2 regions of the Exiguobacterium sp. s125 genome follow, and region 2 is predicted to be linked to the other one. Evidence: riboswitches for the same ligand, from Rfam matches in the RefSeq annotation. Region 2 holds a riboswitch; the other holds the start of a gene.

Region 1 (11,291 bases), on a different contig from region 2:
CCATCGAGCTGACGGAGCGGATCGATGCCAATCAAGTCTGTTTTCGGAATGTCTCATTTGCGGGTCTCGTGTTTGATCGCGCGTCATTTGAAAATGTCCGATTTGAGCAGTGTGATTTGACGGGTTGTCAGTTCCGTGACAGTCGTTTTCATCGCGTTCTGTTTCAGGACTGTCGCCTGACGGGGGTTCAATTAGAAGAAACGACGCTTGATCATGTCACGGTAAAAGCATGCCAGGCGAATTACTTACAAGTGATTCGGACATCGCTCCGACAAGTAACGTTCGAGCAGACGGCGATGCGGGAGACACAATTCTTCGAAGGGAAACTCATCGATTTACGTTTTGAGGATGTTGAATTGATGGAAAGCCAGTGGGTTGAAACTCCGTTAAAAGGACTCGATTTGCGACAAGCGGACGTCTCGGGGATTACGATTGATCCACGCTTTTTGACAGGGGCGATCGTGACGGAAGGACAAGCAATCGCATTTGCCCGATTACTCGGTCTTGTCATTCCGCAAGAATGAACATGAAAAAACCGGACGCTGTTCCTCTTCCTTTTAGGGAAACGGAAAACGTCCGGTTTTTTTGTATTCATACGACTCTCGAAGGAGAGACTTAAAAGGAGAGCGTCTCGCCGTCGTCCGGAATCAAAAAGTGAGCGGAGAGATGATTTGCTGCTAAAAAGTCAGCGATCATATCGCGGCGGAGCAGGCAGTGATTGACAGCTTCGAGATGCGAGACGATGATCGTCGCTTCAGCCGCTGCCGCGTGGACCGCTAATAAATCACGTTCCGACATCGTGATCGGTTCACCGGTCTGGAACTGGGCGGCACCACTATTGACGACGATGACATCCGGTGCATAGGTATCAATCGCAGAATCGACGTCGTCACACCAAATCGTATCACCGGCGATATAGAGCGTCGGCTCATCGGGATGTGTAAAGACGAGACCGGATACGTGTCCCATCCGTTGTCCGATTTCGCCGACACCGTGTTGACCGTTCGTGCGGAAAACTTTGACATCACGGAGTGTCACACCCTGGTCGAACGGCTGAACGTCGGTGAAACCGGCTTCTTTAATGACAGAGGCGTCCGTCGCGTTTTGGGCATAGAGCGGAACCGTCTTCGGTAACAATTGTTTTGCGGCCTCATCGAAATGATCGGCGTGAAGATGTGTCACGAAGACGGCATCCGGGTCGAGTAAGGTCGAGACATCGACTGGTAAGTCGACAAGGGGGTTGCGGTGGGTGTTCGGTGTATGGTCGAACGGAGGAAGCGAACCCTTTTCACCGAGAAAAGGATCAATTAAAAAAACTTGGTTGGCATAGGTCAAGACGAGTGTCGCATTTCGAATTTGCTGGATGTTCACAGGCAATCTTCCTTTCTTGTACGAATCTTCCTCGTCTCATATTCCCGACTTGCCGAACCTTTAATCCAAAACATCATTGGTCCGGTTTAGGGAGAATTTTTTCCATGGCCAGGACATCGACGTAATACCCGTTTAACATTCCTTGTTCTTTAAAGGTACCGACGATTCGGAATCCGGCTTTGATGTAGAGTTTTTGTCCGATCCGGTTGAAGGGGAACGTAAAGAGAATCAGCTTATGCATGCCGTGAATGATTGCATGTTCTTCGATGATGTCGAGTAGTCGTTTTCCGATTCCTTGTCCGCGGTGGGTCCGTGTGATGTAGACGGACAGTTCGCCGACGGACTGATAGACGGGACGCGGATTGTAGGCATCGAGCGAAATGAAGCCAAGAATCTTTGACCCTTCATAGGCAACGTAACCAGCATGTCGCTCGGAGCGTTCACTGAACCATTGCTGCATGAAGGCGAGATCTTTCGTATCCGTCTCGAGCGTCGCGATCCGGTCTTCGATTCCTTCATTATATATGGCGAGCACGTCCGGTAAGTCGGTTTCTTGAACGAGACGAATCATCATACACGTCAGCTCCTTTTTGTGTCCTTTTCTTCATTATATCGGAGATGGATGAAACAAACGGCATGTTTCTAGAATAGGAAATGCTCCCGTACACGCGCTTTCCTCAAACATGTTTGTCAGACGACGTTTCCGTACAAAAAAAAGCCCAGGTCCTCTATTGCTAAAAGACTTGGGGCAGACCGGACTGAATTAGTTTGCTGAAGACAGGGCGTTCCGCTCGTAAATCGGCACCCAGCCGTCCGTCGTGACGAAGATTCGGATCGCCACCACTTTCCGGTCTTCCTGGAGCGTGAAGTAGTGGCGCGTGTTGACGGGAACGGAAATCAAATCACCGGGATTGAGCTCGATGTTGTAATAGCCGACCTCCTCGTCTTTAATCGCAAACACGCCATGGCCGCTGACGATGAAGCGGACCTCGTCATCGGTATGATGGTGTTCTTTTTGGAAGTTGACGAGTAATTCATCGAGATTCGGTGTCGTATCCGACAGTGCGATGATGTCAGCCGTCTGGTAACCGCGACGTTCCGAAACATCTTTAATCTCGTCCGCGAATGTCGTTAAAATCGTCTGTTTGTCGTCATCCGTTAATGTAAAGTTCTCGACGAGGTCGCCCGGTAACTTCGAGACGTCCCATTGTTCATATAAGACGCCGCGTGAGGCAAGGAATGAAGAGACCTCATTTTGATCCGTATACCGTTCGTTTGTCTGTTGGAAAAGTACTGTTGCCATTGTAAATTCCTCCTTTTAATGAATCGCCTGTCGGCACGTTTGTAGTTTTAAGGTGTAACTGAACAAAAACTCGAATGCTTCCAACTGTTTTTTCGCTTCAAAGGCAGTCGGTGCCCAGACGGTGATGCCGTGATTGCGAATCAGGACGGCGCCGCTCTCGGCATGTACATGTGCTGCAAAGGCAGCGGCAAGCGTCGGAATGTCGGCATGGTTCGGGATAATCGGCACACGGACTTCCGCATCTTCTTCCCAACGGCCGAGTGCCTTGATGATTTCCTGACCGGCAAACCGAATCTCGCCTTGGTCGCCGTACAGTTCCGAAATGACATTATTGTCAATCGTATGGACGTGAAGGGAACACCCGGCAGTCGTTCGGTTGAAGACCTCGACGTGGAGCAACGTTTCGGCAGAGGGACGACCCGTCTGTTCGCCGATCAGTTGACCGGATGCGTCGACATGGACGAAGTCGTCCGGTGTATCCTGCCGTTTGTCCTTCCCGCTTGCCGTCACGAGAAATTCAGTCGGTTGATCGGCTGTCCGGATGGCGAGATTGCCGCTTGTGCCGGGGAACCAGTCGCGTGCTGCAAGTTCCTGTTTGACGGCACGTAATTCTTCATATCGTTTTAAGAAGGTCATGTGTACACCACCTTTGTCTGCAGATGATTCAATATGTCATGAAAGTTTTCAAACGGCGTATACGGGATGCCGTGCTGTTCACATAGCGTGATCAGATAATCCCGTGCATAAACGTGATCCGCCTGCTTAGCCAGTTCAAAATCTGTTACGGAGTCGCCGATCGCGATGATCGTGTCACCGTTCTGCTTCAGCTTCCGGGCGATCGAGGTTTTGCAACAGCCGCATTGATTTGTACAGGTCGCGTCGCAGGCATGCGGCCATTCGATTCGAACCGTCTCCTGGCTGAAGTCACTGCCGTTGCAATAAATCGCTTCGTCCGTCAGTACATCCGCAAGAATCGGCTGGACAAAAAAGTCGATCCCGCCGCTGACGATGGAAAAATCAATCTCGTTTGATTTGGCAAAAGCGAGTAAGGTGTCGAAGCCGGGACGAATGACCGCCCGTGTCATCAAGAAATCAATGTAGTCCTGTTTTTGACTGGACGGAAGCAGCTGAAACATCTGTCCGACGCCGGACTGAATCGAGAGCGACCGGTCGAGCACACCTTGTTTTAACGGTTCAAATTTTTCCGGCGGAGCGAACTCCTGCATCAAGGCGATGATATTATCGTGCTCCGTTACTGTTCCGTCAAAGTCACATAAAATCCGGATCGTCATTTCGTGATCCCCCAAGCATCGAGAGCGACACGTAATTCCTCGTGCCGGTGGGCGGCACTTGTCAGTGATTCGCCGGCCAGTGCTGCGCCCAGTGCCTGGCGGAAAGCGATGACTCCGGCCGCAGCACCTTGCGGATGACCGTGGACACCGCCTCCGGCATTGATGACGGAATCGACGCCGAAATCACGAACAAGCTGGGCGACGAGACCCGGGTGGATTCCGGCGGACGGGACCGGGAGAATTGTTTTGGTCTCACCGATTCGGGTCGCTTCAACGGCAATCCCGCGGGCCAAGTCTTTGGCGAGGGCGACATTCCCATACGGCGACGGGAACAGTGTCAAGTCGGCACCGGCAATCCGCGGCAACGTTCCGAGCAGGACCGGGGCGGCAATCCCGTACTCGGGACTGGCGATCAAGGCACCGCTCAACGCCGGATGATTAAAGATCGGGACCGGGATTTCCGGATCGGCTGCCAGTTCCCGCAAGACATCAAGCCCGTATGTAAACGTGTTGAGCAGGAGGGCTGTCGCTCCGGCTTCGACCAGTCGTTTCGCCTGCTCTTTCAAGCGGAAGACCGGACCACTCAATGTAATCGCATAAAGGGCCCGTTTACCGGTCCGTTCATAGTGTGCATCGAGGACTTCCCGTCCAATCCGCGCCCGGTCGAGTGCCGGTGTCAGCGGATTGTCGTATAAGATTTCGTCATCCTTGACGAGATCAATCCCGCCGGCGAGCTGGGCTTCCAGTTGTTCCCGTAAAAAAACGAGATCCCGTCCGATGACGCCTTTGAAGATGCTCATCAACAGGGGGCGGTCATGGACTTGGATCAATTGGCGGACGCCCTCAATGCCGAATTTAGCACCGGGGAAATCCAGTGTGAACGAAGCGGGAAGCTGAAGATCCGTCAGTTTGATTTGACCGTCGAGTGACAGCTTGCCGAAGACGGTCGTCAAAATCGCCGAAAAGTCCCGTGAGACGTTGTGTTCCGGATAACGGATCGTGACATACCCTTTACCGTCGTGTTCTTCCGTATGGACGACTTGTCCTTTAAAGGATTCAAGCTGTTGTTGTTCCAAGTGATTCAAATCGGTCCATGAGCCGACCGTCAGACCGAGGGCGATTTGCTCTGCCCGTTTTGGTAACTGATCGGTCACGCCGAGTTGGTAAGTTGCGGTAATGTACACCATGATCGTCGTCTCTCCCTTGTTAAAAAATACAAAAATGGTCCCTCGTCAATGACAAGAGACCATGAAAAATTGCGCGTGGACTCTTATCTGTCAGCGTGTTAGCTGCAAGAATTAGCACCGTGCCAACTGGTCGGTTGCTGCGACATCATAGGGCTCGTCCCTCCGTCTGCTCTTGATAAGAATTGGATGAAATTGTGAAATCTAATTGCAATTTTTACATGAGATGGACGTGATGTCAAATAATTTTTTGAAAATTTATTTTTTTTGAAATCAGCTTCTATAGATGGCGGTCTTTTAAATGGTTTTTCACTAAAAATTGGAATTGACAGATGATTTAAGACGGGCGTAATATTCGAATCAACATCGAACACAACAACCACATATGACTCTTATCGTGAGTTGGCAGAGGGAATTGGCCCGAAGACGCCGCAGCAACCGACCATCCGGCACGGTGCTACATCCAACAGACATTCGTCTGAGAGATAAGAGGACGGATGATACCCCGCGCCTCTTTTCTATGACGAAAAGCGGCGTTTTTTTGTGTAGAAATGAAGGGGGAAGCAAGATGGCATATCAAGCATTTACAGAACAGGACGCCATTAAACGTGTCCGGGAACTCGGACTCATCGGACAGGAAGAAGCGACGGCAGAAGAAATCGGCGACGGGAACTTGAACTTAGTCTTTCGGATTCAGGCAGGGAAAGAACGTTTGATCTTGAAGCAGGCATTACCTTATGCAAAAGTCGTCGGGGAAAGCTGGCCCTTGTCACTCGAGCGGGCCTGGATCGAACAGTTGGCACTGAAGGAATTCGCAAAATACGCGACGCCATTCGTTCCACGGGTCTTTCATGCGAGTCATGAAGAAGCGTATACAGTGATGGAGGACTTGTCGCACCTGCAAATCGTTCGGACGGGATTGCTCGCAGGCGAAACCTACCCGCTCCTTGCTGAGCATGTCGGTTCATACTTGGCACGGACGTTATTTTTCACGTCAGATTTTGCGCTCGGTCCGGTCGGAAAAAAACAGGTCGCACGTGACTATTACAACCCGGATTTATGCGACATTACGGAAAAGTTAATCTTTACGGATCCGTTCTGCGACGCGGAAACAAACAATATCGAGAGCGGATTGGAAACAGACGTACAGCAGCTCTGGCAGGACGAAAAACTGAAGCGGGAAGTGGCGAAGCTCGAAACGTTGTTCATCACGAAAGGGGAGGCCTTATTACACGGAGACTTACATACAGGAAGCATTTTTGCTTCGGCGGGCGAAACGAAAATCATCGATCCGGAGTTCGCTTTTTACGGACCGTTCGGGTTTGATGTCGGTCAGTTCATTGCCCACCTCTGCTTTGCGGCGTATCCGAACTATGCTGAGTTGCGGGAGAAGCGGGTGAAGGATATCGATACGTTCTGGCTGACGTTTGCTTCGACGTTCACGGCACTGTGGGAACGGGAAGCCGTCGAACCTTTCCGGACGGTACCCGGGCTTGTCGATGATGTCCTCAGTACAATTCTCCAAGACGCGCTCGGTTTCGCCGGTTGTGAACTGATCCGGCGGACGATTGGTTTGGCACCGGTCGCTGATTTGGAACAAATTCCGGATGCTGCGACGCGCCTTGAACGGAAACGTCATGCGTTACGCCTCGGGACGGCATTGATTAAACGGCGCGGCGAATGTAAGACGTTTACCGATCTCCGGAATTTTGACGTGACGGAGGAATTGAGCCGATGAGCGAGTTTATCCGTAGTGTCATCTATGAGCGGGCGTGCTTAAAGATCCTTGATCAGACCCGTCTCCCGCAAGAAGAACGGTACGAAGTCATTCATGATTTGGCGCAAGCGGTTGAGGCGATTAAACAACTTCGTGTCCGTGGAGCGCCGGCAATCAGTCTGTTCGGTGGATTCGTCCTCGTGCAGGAAGCGTTCCGGACGACGGGATCGCTTGACGAGGTCAAACAAAAACTGTTGACGGTATCGGCGGAGTTACTGGCGACCCGGCCGACCGCCGTCAATTTGCGGAACGTACTCGATGCGCTCAATCAGCTTATCCTTTCGAGCACAACGCTCGAGGAACTGCCGAAACGTCTGGAACAAAAAGTAATTGCCCTTTATGAAGCCGATGCCAAGACGTCACGGCAAATCGGTGTGCATGCGTTGGAGCTGTTTCAAGCGGGAGACCGGGTGTTGACGATTTGTAACGCCGGATCGATTGCGACAGCGGCGTACGGGACGGCACTGGCCCCGTTTTATCTTGCGAAGGAACAAGGCATCCCGTTATCCGTCTATGCGTCGGAAACCCGGCCTTTGTTGCAGGGGGCGCGCTTGACGACATGGGAGCTGCAACGGGCAGGGATTGACGTCACCTTGATCACGGACAATATGGTCGCGCATACGATCAAGGAAAAGCAGATCACCGCCATCATCGTCGGCGCGGACCGGATCACCCGTAACGGGGATACGGCCAATAAAATCGGGACGTTCCAGCTGGCGTTACTCGCACGTGCCTTCGGGATTCCATTTTATGTCGCGGCACCGCTGTCGACGTTTGATGTGACGAGTTTATCAGGTGACGAGATTGAAATTGAAGAACGCGATGCTAGTGAAGTGACACAACTGGCGGGGAAAGTAACGGCACCAGCCGGAACAAAGGTCTTTAATCCGGCGTTTGACGTGACACCGCACGAGCTCATCACGGCGATCATCACGGAACTCGGCGTCATTGAACGGCCGAGCGTGGAAACGATCGAATAGGCGATTGGACAACAGGTCATCTAAACAGACAGGAGAGATCGAGATGAAAAAATTAGCATTCTTACTCGCACCGGCGGTCTTGCTGGCTGCTTGCGCCAATAGTGAAGCGACACCGACGAAAAAAATCAGCGGTGTGCCGGAAAGTGTCCAAGGCGACATCAAGATTGCCGTCATCCGCAATCTGGCGTCCGATGATCATACGAAACAATTTTTAGACGGTGCCCGTTCGGAAGGGGAGGCGCTTGGGTTTAAGGTCAACACGTTCATTTCCGAAGGCAATGACGTCAAGTTCAAGGAACTGGTGGCGCAAGCCGTTCAGCAGGATTATGACGGACTGATCATCTCGCACGGAAAAGAAGATTATGCCTACGACATGATTAAACCGGCGATCGACAAAGGGATTCAGGTCGTGACGTTTGATACGGTGACGAAGAAAAAGGACCAGACGTTAACAGGCATCACGGAGACGTTCCAGGATGATCACAAACTGGCAGAACTTTCACTCGATGAAGTGACGAAAGTGAAAGACGACAAGCCGGTCCGGGTCATCAAATTGTGGTTCGGTCCGGGGTTTGCACCGCTTGACCGCCGTCAGGAAATCTATAAGACGTATGAAGCGGACGGCAAAATCAAGACGCTTGAAACGGTCGGACCGACGAATTTCCAGGATGTCCAGGGCGATATCGCGACGAAGATGAACGCGATTCTCGCGAAATATCCGAAAGGAAGCATCGATGCCGTCTGGGGAGCGTGGGATGAAGTCGCAAAAGGCGCCTATAAATCCTTAAAAGACAACAAACGTCAGGAAATCCCGTTGATTTCAATCGATGTCTCGAATCAGGACATCAACCTGATGCGTGAGAATGGTAGCAACTGGGTGTCGACGAGTGCCGTTGATCCGCATTTGATCGGACAGACGGACATGCGCCTGCTCGCGAAAAAACTGGCCGGCGAAAAAACACCGGGCAGCTTTGATCTGGACGCTAAATTAGTCGAGCAAAAGGCGCTCAAAGCCGATACGACGATGTACAATCTCGATACAATCATCAAGGGCTGGAGCACATCTGAGAAATTCAATGAACCGTGGATGGAAAAACTGCGGAAAGCGAATGCTGCGAAATGACGCATCTGGACGCGACGAACCGGCTCGAGATGCGTGGGATTTCAATTGAATTCCCCGGTGTCAAAGCGCTTGATGCTGTTGACTTTTCCGTCCGCCGCGGGGAAATTCATGCGCTCGTCGGAGCGAACGGCGCCGGTAAGTCGACGCTGATGAAAGTATTGGCGGGAGCGCATGCGGCGTATGACGGGACGATTTCGTTTGAAGGTGTGCCGTTGACGATCGATTCGCCGCGTGCCGCGAAACGGGCGGGAATTGAAATCGTCTACCAAGAAGTCGATACGGCATTGATTTCATACTTGACGGTCGCGGAAAACATTTGCCTCGATTTGTTGACGAACGGACAGCTCAAAGGGGTCATCCGGCAACGCCGGTTGGAACAGATTGCACGGGAGGCGCTCGGGAAACTCCAGTCTTCGATTGATGTCCGGCAACGGGTCAGTGAACTGCGCCTTGCCGACAAACAGTTGGTCTTGATTGCCCGGGCACTCGTTCAAGACAGCCGTTTTTTAATCCTGGATGAACCGACGGCGCCGCTCAGTCAACGGGAGACGGAACGTTTGTTTCGCATCATCAGGGAACTCGCGACACGCGAACAATTGGGCGTGATTTTCATCTCACACCGCCTTCAGGAATTATTTGAAATCTGTGAATCGATTTCCGTCATGCGTGACGGAAAACTTGTCGCCCGCCAAGCATTAGCCGGGCAAACGAAAGAGACAATCGTTGAACAGATGCTCGGAAGACGTTTGCAACAGACGGACCGGCAAACCCGAACCGTCGGGCAAGCGTTGCTCGAGCTCAATCAAGTGATGGTCCCGGGTGAACTCAATCAGCTGTCATTGACGGTTCATGCAGGTGAAGTGATTGGAATTGCCGGACTTGTCGGAGCGGGAAAAACCGAGCTCTGTAAGACGATTTTCGGAGTGACTCCGACTGTGGCGGGACAGATTCGGATAGCCGGCGAACCGGCGACTATCCGGTCGCCGCACGAGGCAGTCAGACACGGGATTGGTCTGGTCCCGGAAGAACGCCGTAAAGAAGGCATCCTTGTCACGGATCCGATTTATCAAAACATGACCGCGGCAAGTCTCAAACAATTCGTCAATCGGTTCGGTTGGGTCAAGACGGGAACGGAACGGACTGCCGCCAACGCTATCATCAAACGATTGGCGATCAAATCAACGGATGAAACGCAACGCGTGGAAGGCTTATCCGGCGGGAACCAGCAGAAGGTCGCGATCGGCAAATGGCTCCTCGCCGATGCTGCGGTCCTGCTGCTCGACGAACCGACAAAAGGTGTCGACGTCGGGGCGAAACGGGAAATCTTCGACGTGATCGATCAACTGGCCGGACAGCAAAAAGCGATTCTGTATGCGTCCAGTGAATTCGATGAATTGCTGGCGGTGACGGACCGGATTTATGTCATGTATGACGGGAAAATCGTGTTCGAGACGAATACGTCGGAGACGACGGAAGACCAATTACTGCTGTATGCGACAGGGGGGATGACTTGATGAACGAGGTACTTCACGAACCAACGACGGAATCAAAACCAAACACGGAACGACACGCATCCGGTAAACGGTTGTTACGCTTTTTGAATGACTGGGGGATCGTCCTCGCAATCCTTGCACTCATCGTCTTTTTTGCCGTGACGGCACCAAGCTTTTTACAGGGCGCGAACCTGATTAATATTTTGCGCAGTATCTCGATTGTGACGATCATCGCAATCGGGTTGACCGTTTCGCTGACCGTCAACGGTTTTGATTTATCGGTCGGTTCGACCGCGACCTTTGCCAGCTCGCTCGTCGTCTCATTTTTTGTCTGGTACAGCCTTCCGCTTGGTCTGTCGATCGGCTTGGCGATTTTGATTGCCTTAAGCGTCGCGCTGGTCAACGTGTTATTGATCGTCAAATTCAAGATTCCCGACTTGTTTGCGACGCTTGCGACGATGTTCATCTTTGAAGGGGTGGCGATGACGTATACCGGCGGCGGATCAATCAGTGCCGGGATGCCCCGTCTCGACGGAACACCGACAGTCGGGATGATTCCGGAGTCCTTCCTAAAAATCAGTCAGGCACCGTGGATCATCCTAATCATGCTCGCCGTCGTAGCAGTGACGCATCTGTTTTTGAACCATACACGACACGGCCGCTTCTTATACATCATCGGCGGAAACCCGGAGGCGGCACACTTGACGGGAATCCCGGTGCACCGTTACCGGGCACTGGCCTATGTGATTGCCGGACTACTCGCGGCAG
Region 2 (11,291 bases):
TCATTTAAAGAAGAAACAGTTTGAAAATAAGACAAGTATGTGAAATGTAGAGCAAACTACTTGAAACCACATACCTTAATGGGTATATTGTAAAGCATAGAGAGTACGATTCGATTTAGGAGGAAAACAGACATGAAAACAATCATTGTTGGTGGAGTAGCAGGTGGAGCGACCGCTGCAGCACGATTACGCCGGTTGGATGAAACGGCGGAAATCATTTTGTTAGAACGTGGAAAAGAGATTTCGTTCGCGAACTGTGGATTACCGTACTATATCGGGGATGTCATCAAAGACCGGAACAAGCTACTCGTCCAAACACCTGAGGGGATGCATGCCCGGTTTAACTTGGATGTTCGGAATCTGTCGGAAGCGATTCAAATCAATCGTGAACAAAAAACGGTCACAATCCGTAAAGTCGATACAGGTGAAGAATATGAGGAGTCATATGACAACTTAATTCTTTCACCAGGAGCAAAACCGATGCGTCCATCAATTCCTGGTATCGAAGAAGCGACGAACATCTTTACGTTACGTAACATTCCGGATACGGACCGGATGCGTCAATATGTCGATGAGAACCGTCCCGCACGTGCCGTCGTCATCGGTGGGGGGTTCATTGGACTCGAAATGGCAGAAAACTTGGTCGAACGTGGTGCGAAAGTCACATTGGTTGAAATGATGGATCAAGTCATGGCACCGGTCGATCCGGAAATGGCAGCCATCGTCCATGAACATCTACGCGCAAAAGGGGTCGAGTTGATTTTATCGGATGGTGTCGCCCGCTTTGAAGAGGCAGGGAGACGTGTTGTCTTGACGAGCGGCAAGACGATTGAAACGGAAATGAACATCTTGTCGATTGGTGTCATGCCGGAAAGTAACCTTGTGGCGGAAGCAAAACTTGAGTTGGGAATCAAGAATACAATCAAAGTCGATGACACGTTACGGACATCTGATCCATCGATCTTTGCGATTGGTGACGCCATCGAAGTGAAAGATTACGTGACAGGAGAGGCGATGCATGTTCCACTCGCGTGGCCGGCGAATCGTCAAGGGCGTCTCGTTGCAGACATCATCGCCGGACGCGACGTCAAATATACAGGTGCGCTCGGTACAGCCGTCGCAAAAGTATTCGATATGACGGTCGCTTCGACCGGAAATAACGAAAAACGGTTGAAACAGTCTGGTCGCCGCTATGAAGCGGTTCATCTCCATCCGGGTTCGCACGCCGGTTATTATCCGGGTGCCAGTCCAATCTCAATGAAACTCTTGTTTGATCCGATTGACGGAACGATTTACGGCGCGCAAGCGATTGGGATGACGGGTGTCGAAAAACGGATTGATGTCTTAGCGACGGCAATCAAAGGTGGATTAACGGTCCTCGACTTGCCAGACCTTGAATTATCATACGCACCACCGTATAGCTCGGCGAAAGATCCCGTCAACATGGCAGGATACATCGCTTCGAATATCGTGTTAGGGGACAGCGAAAACGTCCATTGGCATGAAATTGATCAAATCGTCGCAGCCGGCGGATTGTTACTCGATGTCCGTGAACCGTCTGAAAATGAACTCGGTTCGATTCCGGGCTCGGTCAATATCTCATTACCGACGCTTCGCACGTCACTCGACGAGCTACCGAAGGATCAGCCGATCTACGTGACATGCCAAGTCGGATTACGGGGATATGTCGCGAGTCAGCTCCTTAAACAAAACGGCTTTGAGGTGAAGAACTTGAGCGGCGGATATAAAACATGGGCGACGGTCAATCGCGATCAAGAAGCGCGAAACCAAGCACGGGAGGAAACAGCAGTGACGACGATTAAAAGTGAGCCGAAACAAGCCGTGAAAGCAGAGCAAATCACGCTGCTCGATACATGTGGATTACAGTGCCCGGGACCAATCGTTGAATTAAAAACAAAGATTGATCAACTGCAGGACGGAGACCAAGTCTTCATTAAAGCATCGGATCCTGGTTTCTTACCGGACGTCCAGGCATGGGCAACAAAGCTCGGACATACCGTCCATACGGCAGAAATGAATCAGGGAATTGTCGAAGTTTTACTTGAAAAAGGGCAAGGACAAACGGAGCAACACGTGACAACGGCACCTGTCGCAAAAGCAGATGACGCGACGATGGTCGTCTTCAGTGGTGATCTTGATAAAGCACTTGCGTCATTCGTCATCGCACAAGGTGCACAAGCGATGGGCAAACAAGTCACGATGTTCTTCACGTTCTGGGGACTGAATGTCATTCGTAAGCCGGATGCACCAGCCGTCGACAAAGCACCGATGGAACGCATGATGGGGATGATGATGCCGAAACATGCCGGTGATCTTCCATTATCCAACATGAACATGGCAGGCGCCGGTCAAAAAATGATGAAAAAAGTCATGAAGGACAAACAAGTCGATGCGCTAGAGACGATGATGGCAAAAGCGCAAGCAGCAGGCGTCCGGATGATTGCGTGTACGATGTCGATGGACATCATGGGGATTAAAAAAGAAGAATTGTTAGATGATATCGATTATGGTGGGGTCGCAAGTTATCTTGGTGCGACAGACGATGCCAACTTAAATCTATTCATCTAAAGAATCGAAAAGAGCCCTTCCGCGAAAAGTGGAGGGGCTCTAAGTGTTTGTCTAAAGATGGAGGGGGTGACTAATTCAGATGAACATCCATCCTTGTGACGGACGTTTCCGCCATCCTCACTTTCCTTGGGCGGAAGGTAAGCCGCGGCAGCCCGCATTTCATGCGGTCATGCCGGGTCTTACCTCTTCCTGACGGAAACGCGAATCACGTTTCCTTTTCCCATAGGAGTTGAGGATAAACGTTTCCGTCCTCCGTTAATCGAATGGCCGATGATTCCACTTCCACGGAATCATCGGCCATTTCGATGTAAATGCTTCTTTTTCACGATGGCTTAGTGTGTATTTGGGACACGCATGAAAAAGTCCTGATTCCGTTTAATTGGTAGCCGTCCCTCCTTTTGAGTGAGGCCGTTCTTTTTTGTTCACAAACGAAAAACCTCACATCTAATGTGAGGAAATGGATGGAAATGCCTCGTAATCAGAAGTTGACTGATACAACTGTATTTGATTTTTCAAAAAAACTTTCGTATTATAGAACACATGTGAAGAAATGTTACATAAGAGAGAAGTGGGGGAGCCTGTATGGAGAAACAACTGATGGATATCGTAACGAATATTAGTGATGTATTATGGTCGAGCGTCCTGATCATCTTACTTGTTGGCTTAGGCATTTATTTTACGATTCGCATGGGATTCGTCCAATTCCGGATGTTACCTGAAATGTTACGGTTACTGTTCCAGGGAACAGATAAAGGAAAGGATGGCGTCTCACCATTCCAAGCGTTCGCGATCAGTACGGCTGCACGTGTCGGGACCGGGAACATTGCCGGTGTTGCGACAGCCATCGCACTAGGTGGACCCGGTGCCGTCTTTTGGATGTGGCTGATTGCCTTGATCGGTTCAGCGTCAGCATTCGTCGAAAGTACACTTGCTCAAATTTATAAAGTCCGTGATGAGAAGGCATGGCGTGGGGGCCCTGCCTACTACATGGAAAAAGCGCTTGGCCAACGGTGGCTCGGAATCGTCTTCAGTATCTTGATTACAATCTCGTTCGGGTTTGTCTTTAACTCGGTTCAATCGAATACGATTTCATTGTCACTTCAAAGTCAGTATGGCATCGATAAGATGTGGATCACGATTGCACTCGTTTTATTAACATCACTCGTGATTTTCGGTGGAGTACGTAGTATTGCAACGGTCTCTGCATTCCTTGTTCCGATCATGGCGGGCGGATACATTTTAATCGCCCTCTTCATTATGATTACGAATCTTGAATTGTTGCCGAACGTCTTCGGCTTGATTTTCCAAGAGGGACTTTTAGAGTTCAAGACGCTTGCTGGCGGAGCAATTGGTGCTGCAGTTCTTAACGGAATTCGTCGTGGTCTGTTCTCGAATGAAGCCGGTATGGGTTCTGCTCCGAATGCTGCTGCGACGGCTGAAGTGTCACACCCCGTCAAGCAAGGTTTGATTCAATCATTCGGTGTATTTGTTGATACGTTACTCATTTGTTCGTCAACAGCGATGATCATCCTCGTCAGTGATGTCGCGACGAAAGACGCGAACGGAAAAGCAGTTGCCGGGATCGAACTCGCGCAAAACGCACTCTCGACTCAGGTCGGAGTGTTTGCGACGACGTTCATGGCACTTGCGATCTTCTTGTTCGCATTTAGTTCAATCATCGGAAACTATTATTACGGTGAATCGAACATCAGCTTCATTAATGACAATAAAACACTGATGATGGCTTACCGTGTCATCGTACTCGGGATGATTGTCTTCGGTTCAGTCGTACAGACGGCAGGTCTTGTCTGGGCGCTTGCTGATATTTTCATGGGCTTGATGGCAGTCGTCAACTTGTATGCGATTTTCCGCTTATCTAAAATCGCGAAACTCGCACTTGATGATTACCTCGAACAACGAAAATCCGGAAAAGATCCGCGTTTTTATGCGAATTCGATTCCGAACTTACCAGGTAAAGAATCTCTTGAGGCGTGGGAAACGGACGAATCAAAAGAAAAAGCGATTTAATCAAAAAGAACCGGCATTTTGCTGGTTCTTTTTGCATGTAGACAACGTGCTATCAGAAGGTGAGAGCGTTTTTTTTCGTTGCTTTTTAGTACGCAGATTCTAAAAAAATTACTAAAGCATCGAAAAAATGGGAATAGCTATTAAAGAAACGAAGAAAGGAGAGGGAGGATGGAAAACGTACATTACGTTCGTGTCGCGGATGCCGTTTGGGATTCGTTTGGTGACGACCCGCATATCATCATGGACTGGATTCTTTTTATCCATGAGACGCAGCCGGATTATGAACAGCTATTTGCTCTGGAAGACACGGCAGCCCTCTATCACTTGATGAATCAAATCGATATCTATATCGATCAAGAGACCCATTACAACTTAGGTCGAGCGATTGTCGGTGAAGAGTTGATTGTCAACGAAACACAAGCAGCAATTGTCGGGATTCTCCCTCTTCCGTTAATCATCATCTCAGCAGAAGTCATGCGAAATTTTGATCGTCGGTCACTTGAGACGATTTATGATGAAGCGGGGCAACATGGAGAATTCGACGACGTGTGGGAACAGTTTGCTGATTTACGCGCATACTTCAGCAAGGCTGAAACGACAGAAGAGACGATTCTTATTTATTACGCTTAAAAAAAGACTGCTACGGGATAGGTCCCGTCAGCAGTCTTTCGTGTATCGGTCAGTGGATTAAAAGTCAATTTCGTCAGGGTCCGGTCCGAGGCGGACTTCTGTCGCGAGACGATCGATTTGTTCGAGGTCGTCTGCATCGAGTTGGAAATCAAACACATCGAAGTTTTCAGCAATCCGTTCTGGTGTGACTGATTTCGGAAGCGCAACGATTCCGTTATCGAGGTGCCAACGTAGAACGACTTGTGATGGGCTCTTACCATGTTTTTCAGCAATCTCTTTGAAATCATTGATTTCAAGGAACTTACCTTGCATGAGTGGGCTCCATGCTTCGACTTGAATGCTGTGATCTTGCAAGTACTCATGCAATTCATGCTGTGGAAGTTGTGGATGAAGCTCGACTTGGTTGATCATCGGCGTCATGAGTCCTTCTTCAGCAAGTGTATCGAGATGATGTTCTTTAAAGTTCGATACACCAATCGCCTTGATTTTACCTGCTTCGTAAAGTTCGACCATGGCTTTCCATGCTTCGACATAACCTTCGACCGGCCAGTGAATGAGATAAAGATCGAGATAATCGGTTTCTAGTCGCTCAAGTGACTCAGCGAAAGCCTCTTTCGTCCGTCCGGCACGAATGTCATCGTTCCAAACTTTAGACGTCAAGAAGAGTTCTTCACGTTTCACGCCGCTTTCTTTGATTCCTTTTGCGACACCACGTTCGTTTTTGTAGACGGCAGCCGTATCGATATGACGGTAACCGACGCGAAGTGCTTCTGCGACGGCAGCCGGTGCTTCCGTCTCTTCATCGACTTGCCAGACACCGAACCCGATCTGTGGAATCGTGATACCATTTGAAAGTTTTGCGTATTGCATGTATATACTCCTCCTTCAATGAAACTAGAATATGGATTTGCCTGTTCAGTTTAGCATGAACTTAGCGGAACATCTGTTTTGATGCTCATAAGCAGGGAATATAGAATGGGAAAGAGAAGAAAGTCTACTGATGCATAAACGAAGAGAGGTGTAATATCATGGTGAAATCGATTAAAAAAGTACCAAAAGGAGTCTGGACAAGCATCGCAGCACTATTAGGTGCTCAAGCCACGTTCCTCTTTCTTGGTGCCCGCAAGACAGGACGCAACCCATGGGTATGGGGGGGAGCAGGACTTGTTCAATTTCCGCTTCCGGCGATTGCCTATTTCATTTTGAATCGTCAAGAAAAACAGAAATAAAGTGAACCCCCCGTCGCAGACGAAGCGACGGGGGGTGTTTGTTTTACGACATGTTGTTTTTCTGTGCGGCATCACTCTTCCGGCGTGGGAAGCCGAAGAAGATTGCCAGTGATCCACAAACGAACAGTAAAAATGGATAGAACAAATAAGGAATCAGTTCGGGTGACGCCGTTTTCGTCAATTCAGCGGCAATCAAAAGTTGCGCTCCGTACGGGATGATTCCTTGAACACCACAGGAAAAGAGGTCGAGGATACTGGCTGACTTCTTCCGGTCGATGTCATACGTATCCGCGATTTCAGCAGCGAGCGGACCGGCGACAAGAATCGAAATCGTATTATTTGCTGTTGCGAGATTCGTTGCACTGACGAGGGCAGCCATACTGAACTCAGCTCCCCGGCGTTTCGAAATCTTTCGTGTCAGCGTTTCTTTGAGATAAGCAATTCCACCGTTATAGGTGATCAGGCTGACGAGTCCACCCATCAGCAACGTCAAGATTGAGATTTCTGCCATCCCCATCAATCCGTCAGACATCGCGAGGACAAATCCACTTACTCCGAAACTACCGTCGATCATTCCGATGATGCCTGTCAATAACGTCCCGCCGAGTAAGACGAGAATGACGTTGACACCAAAGAGTGCGAACACGATGACGGAAAGATACGGAATCAGCTTATAAAATTCAAATGCTTTCGCTTCGACGACATCTCCGGAACCTGACACGAAAGCGAGTAAGATGACAGTGATGACGGCAGCAGGCAAGACGATTAAAAAGTTCGTTCTGAATTTATCACGCATGTTCGTTTTTTGTGTCCGGACAGCGGCGATTGTCGTATCTGAGATAAACGATAAGTTATCACCGAACATTGCTCCACCGACGACGGCAGCAGCGGCGAGTGCGACATTGACACCCGTCGCGTCATGAATCCCGAGTGCGATCGGTGCAAGGGCAGCGATTGTGCCGGTCGAAGTTCCCATCGCCATCGAGATGAAAGCGGCAATGATGAACAATCCACTCATTAAAAGAGACTGGGGTAGGAAACTGAGTGCAGCGTTGACGGTCGCATCAATGGCTCCGATTGCATTCGCTGTTCCAGAAAATGTGCCGGCGAGTAAAAAGATGAAGACCATGATCATGATGTCCGGATTTCCGGCACCGCGGGCAATCCGCTCGACGGTCTGGTTGATGTCTCCCTTAGATGTCGCAGCAGCAAAAATCAAGGCGATTAAAGCTGCAATCAAGATGGGGAATTTGTAAAAGTCGTTATAGAAGATTCCTGCACCGATGAATAATACAAGGAAAACGAACAAGGGGAACAACGCCCATTTGTTCGGCGTAACCGTTTCGTTCATGTGAATCACTCCATTTCTTCAGCATACAAAAAAAGACCCCTTCGCAAGAAAGAAGGAGGTCTTTACTGAAAAAGACGCTCTTCTTATCTCTCAAGCCATAGCTTGCTGGATTTGGCACAGTACGAATCAATCGTCCGCTGCCGAAACATCATTGGGCCAGTCCCTCCGTTTCTCGCGATAAAAAGAAGTCATTTAGTTGTTTAGTCGTTGTTTAAAACACGTTTATTACCCTAACGTATCTTTTAATGCTTGTCAACTGTACCTTACTGCAGTGCTTGTTTGAGCGTCGTCACGTTTTCGTTCATCAAATCAAAGTACGATTGATCTTGTTGATCTTTTGCGACGGACTCGAGGTTATGAATCGTAATCGATTCGGCACCGATTTCTTTTTGGATGACACGGGCGACCTTTGGCGACACCGTCTCTTCGAAGGCGATATAGTTTAAGTCATGCATCTCTGCTTCCTTGACGATGGCAGCCAGCTGTTTTTGGGACGGTTCGTCAGACGGTGAAATACCGGCAATCGGCAGTTGCGTGAAACCGTAACGTTCCGCCAAGTACCCGTATGCGGCATGCGTGACGAGAAGCTCCTTTTTCGAACCGGAGTCAACAGCTTTTTGTAAATTTTGGTCGAGTTCATCTGCTTGTTTGTTAAAGAGTGCGAGGTTTTTATCAAACGTTTCCTTCCGGTCAGGTGCTTCCTTTGCTAATGCGGTCGTAATCGAGTCAGCCATTTTCTTGGCGTTGTTCGGGTCGAGCCAAACATGCGGATCGTATTGTCCATGATCGTGCGACTCTTCTTCAGCCTCGTGATCATCATGGTCATCGTGTGCGTCTTCTTCGTGCGTATGAAGCGAAGCGGAAGCTTCGAGTAAGTCGATATTTTTACTTGTCTCGACAAAACGAATGGAATTACCGGCTAAACTTTCCTTAATCTTTTCAGAGTACGGCTCAAGGGTTGTGCCGGTAAGTAAAAATAGATCGCCTTTCGCAATCGTCGTCAGTTGCTTCGGAGTCGGCTCATACGAATGCGGGTCGGCGCCAGGGGGAACGATTAATTCGACCTGGACGTCCTTTCCGCCGATTTCTTTGGCGATGGCTGCCGTGGCGAACGTCGACGTATAAATTTGCAATTTACCGTCTTCGTCTGAATTTGAAGTCGATGAGCCGCATGCGGCGAGCAGACTGGCAGTTACTGTCGCGATGGTTAACGCTGGAATGATTTTTTTCATATATGAACCCTCCAAGATAATTAAAACGTAATTGTTCCGATTTGGACTTTCTAACTATATCCGACGGAAATTAAAGCGTCAAGTCGGAATGTTGTGAAGTTCTAGTTCAAAATAAATCGGGTAAGAGAAGAGTAGAAGTGAAATCGGAATGAGCCTTGGAGGTGATGAGGTGAAACGTGAAACAGCATGGTTGATGGGTGGCGCCGCTATTTTGACGACGGCTGCTGCTGGTGCGAGTATTTGGAATAATTATGGAGCCTTACTCAGATGGACGGAGCCGGTCTTGCCGCTTACCGAAAAGCAATTAGCACCACGAAATCTTTTATACAAGACGGTCAATCAGCAGGACTTGACGTTAGATATTTATTATCCGCCGGGAGAAGGGCCGTTTCCGGTCGCGATTTATGCTCATGGCGGCGCATTCGTTCGTGGAAACCGTGATGATGTGTTTAGTTTTGCTCCAATCATCGACCGGTTTTTAGAACTCGGGATTGCCGTTTGCAGCATCGACTATCGTTTATTTGAGGATGGCAGCTACTTTCCGGACAACCTGGAAGATGTTCGAGATGCCTTATGTTTTTTAAATCAACAAGCGGATGAATTACGCATCGCGCGCGGTCGGATGCTTTTATGGGGTGATTCAGCAGGTGGAGCCCTAATGTTGACGACGGCGCTTGCTCCGACTGAATTTATCGGCGAACAGGCGGAGGCGCATCTTCCTTTAATCAATGGAGTCATCGCCTTGTATCCGCCGACGAATTTTCTGTTGTTTAAATTCATTCAAACCTGGATTGCCCATATCAAGTTTTATGGGGGTGGACGGGAAGAATGGCGACAGTTGATGATGCGTGTCTCCCCGGCGACACATTTAAGTTCCGACTCGCCGCCGATCATGTTGCTGCACGGAAAAAAGGATCCGATTGTCCCGTTTGCTCAAGCACTCCACTTTGTTGAGAAGGGGGCGGATGTCGGGGCGGATGTTCGATTATTCTCTTTCCCGAATGGTACACATTCGCTGGCGAGCTTTGCCCAAACTGAAAATCCACTCAAAATTGAACGTTTGCTCGAACGAATCGAAGCCTTCAGTTGTCAAGTGCTTGTCTTACCGAAACGAGAGGCGCTTCATTAGGAAACATGATACAATCAGTCATATTTCTTTAGAAGGAGACTGCAATATGACGGAAATTTGTTTAGTACGACACGGTCAAACGGACTGGAACTTAAACGAGCGGATTCAAGGACGTGAAGATATACCGCTTAACGAGACCGGTAGAAAACAGGCGGCTCTCAGTGCTGCCTACCTGGCAGAAGAACAGTGGGACGTCTTGATTTCAAGTCCGCTATCGCGAGCTGTCGAAACTGCTGAAATCATTGGTCGATCGATCGGTCTAAGCTTGACGGAAACGGATGAACGGCTTGTCGAGCGCGAATTTGGAACGGCTTCCGGTGAACCGGTCGCCGGAATTTACGAAGCAGTGCAGGCAAATGATGCAGAGCGCGTCCCGGGGCTTGAAACGGAAGCGGAAATTCAACAGCGTGTCTTCAGTGCGGTTGAAGAACTGACAGAAAAATATCGAGGAAAACGCCTCTTAGTCGTCTGCCATTCGCATACGATTAAAGCGGCACTCTCCTCGATTGATGAGACATTCAGTTACCGGACGCCGTTAAAAAATGCATGTGCGAATTACATTCGTTTTTCCGACCGTTATGAGATTGAACGGATTAATGTAGCGGACCATATCACAATTTGAACATCAACCTTCGACGGTTGCCGGATGTTCTTGTAAGTACTGTTTAAACGTTTCTTTCGCGATGCTCGTGATATGAGTACCACGTTTAGAGCGTCGGTCTTTATATTCTTGAATCAGCTCTTCGCCAGTAAAGTTGTCTTCGACGACTTCACGCAAAATCGATTCGGATAAATCATTTTTCATCATGACCATCTTACCGGTAAAGAGATAAGAGACGCCTTCGCTCAATTGCGTACTTTCATAAGGCGTGACGATCATGGCGGCGGGGTCATTGTCCGGCCGTGAAATCGTGATTTCAATCAAAGCGCGCAGCTTTTTCTCGAACAGTTCTTTCAAAATCGGTTGATCGGTGTCGGTGACGACGATTTCAGCGACCCACTGGGCGGTTTGGTCGGTACTCACCGTCAGCCCATCTTTAATCTGAACGGGGATTGTCGTATCTCGCCCTGATTCATCCATGAGAATACGTAATGTACACAAT

The links. Region 2 has a riboswitch for S-adenosylmethionine ahead of KNQ05_RS09790 (Na+/H+ antiporter NhaC family protein). Riboswitches for the same ligand answer to the same signal wherever they lie in the genome.
Region 1: it holds a riboswitch for S-adenosylmethionine, as region 2 does, so the genes downstream of both, mtnK (S-methyl-5-thioribose kinase) here and KNQ05_RS09790 (Na+/H+ antiporter NhaC family protein) in region 2, are expected to answer to the same signal.

Annotation. Positions count from the first base shown of each region.
Region 1 covers NZ_JACSMI010000005.1:11,526-22,816, reverse strand. Annotated here, with positions in the region: gene KNQ05_RS12120 (pentapeptide repeat-containing protein) at 1-524, shown strand, start outside; gene KNQ05_RS12115 (MBL fold metallo-hydrolase) at 616-1,371, opposite strand; gene KNQ05_RS12110 (arsinothricin resistance N-acetyltransferase ArsN1 family A) at 1,445-1,945, opposite strand; gene KNQ05_RS12105 (1,2-dihydroxy-3-keto-5-methylthiopentene dioxygenase) at 2,135-2,674, opposite strand; gene KNQ05_RS12100 (methylthioribulose 1-phosphate dehydratase) at 2,690-3,310, opposite strand; gene KNQ05_RS12095 (2-hydroxy-3-keto-5-methylthiopentenyl-1-phosphate phosphatase) at 3,307-3,966, opposite strand; gene KNQ05_RS12090 (2,3-diketo-5-methylthiopentyl-1-phosphate enolase) at 3,963-5,153, opposite strand; SAM riboswitch class I at 5,234-5,335, opposite strand; SAM riboswitch class I at 5,540-5,642, shown strand; gene mtnK (S-methyl-5-thioribose kinase) at 5,719-6,888, shown strand; gene mtnA (S-methyl-5-thioribose-1-phosphate isomerase) at 6,885-7,907, shown strand; gene KNQ05_RS12075 (sugar ABC transporter substrate-binding protein) at 7,951-9,030, shown strand; gene KNQ05_RS12070 (sugar ABC transporter ATP-binding protein) at 9,027-10,544, shown strand; gene KNQ05_RS12065 (ABC transporter permease) at 10,544-11,291, shown strand, end outside.
Region 2 covers NZ_JACSMI010000003.1:12,501-23,791, reverse strand. Annotated here, with positions in the region: gene KNQ05_RS09815 (CoA-disulfide reductase) at 133-2,589, shown strand; gene KNQ05_RS09810 (alanine/glycine:cation symporter family protein) at 3,172-4,617, shown strand; gene KNQ05_RS09805 (hypothetical protein) at 4,786-5,247, shown strand; gene KNQ05_RS09800 (aldo/keto reductase) at 5,305-6,117, opposite strand; gene KNQ05_RS09795 (hypothetical protein) at 6,276-6,476, shown strand; gene KNQ05_RS09790 (Na+/H+ antiporter NhaC family protein) at 6,520-7,827, opposite strand; SAM riboswitch class I at 7,908-8,011, opposite strand; gene KNQ05_RS09785 (metal ABC transporter solute-binding protein, Zn/Mn family) at 8,091-9,059, opposite strand; gene KNQ05_RS09780 (alpha/beta hydrolase fold domain-containing protein) at 9,229-10,188, shown strand; gene KNQ05_RS09775 (histidine phosphatase family protein) at 10,235-10,810, shown strand; gene KNQ05_RS09770 (YwpF family protein) at 10,814-11,291, opposite strand, start outside.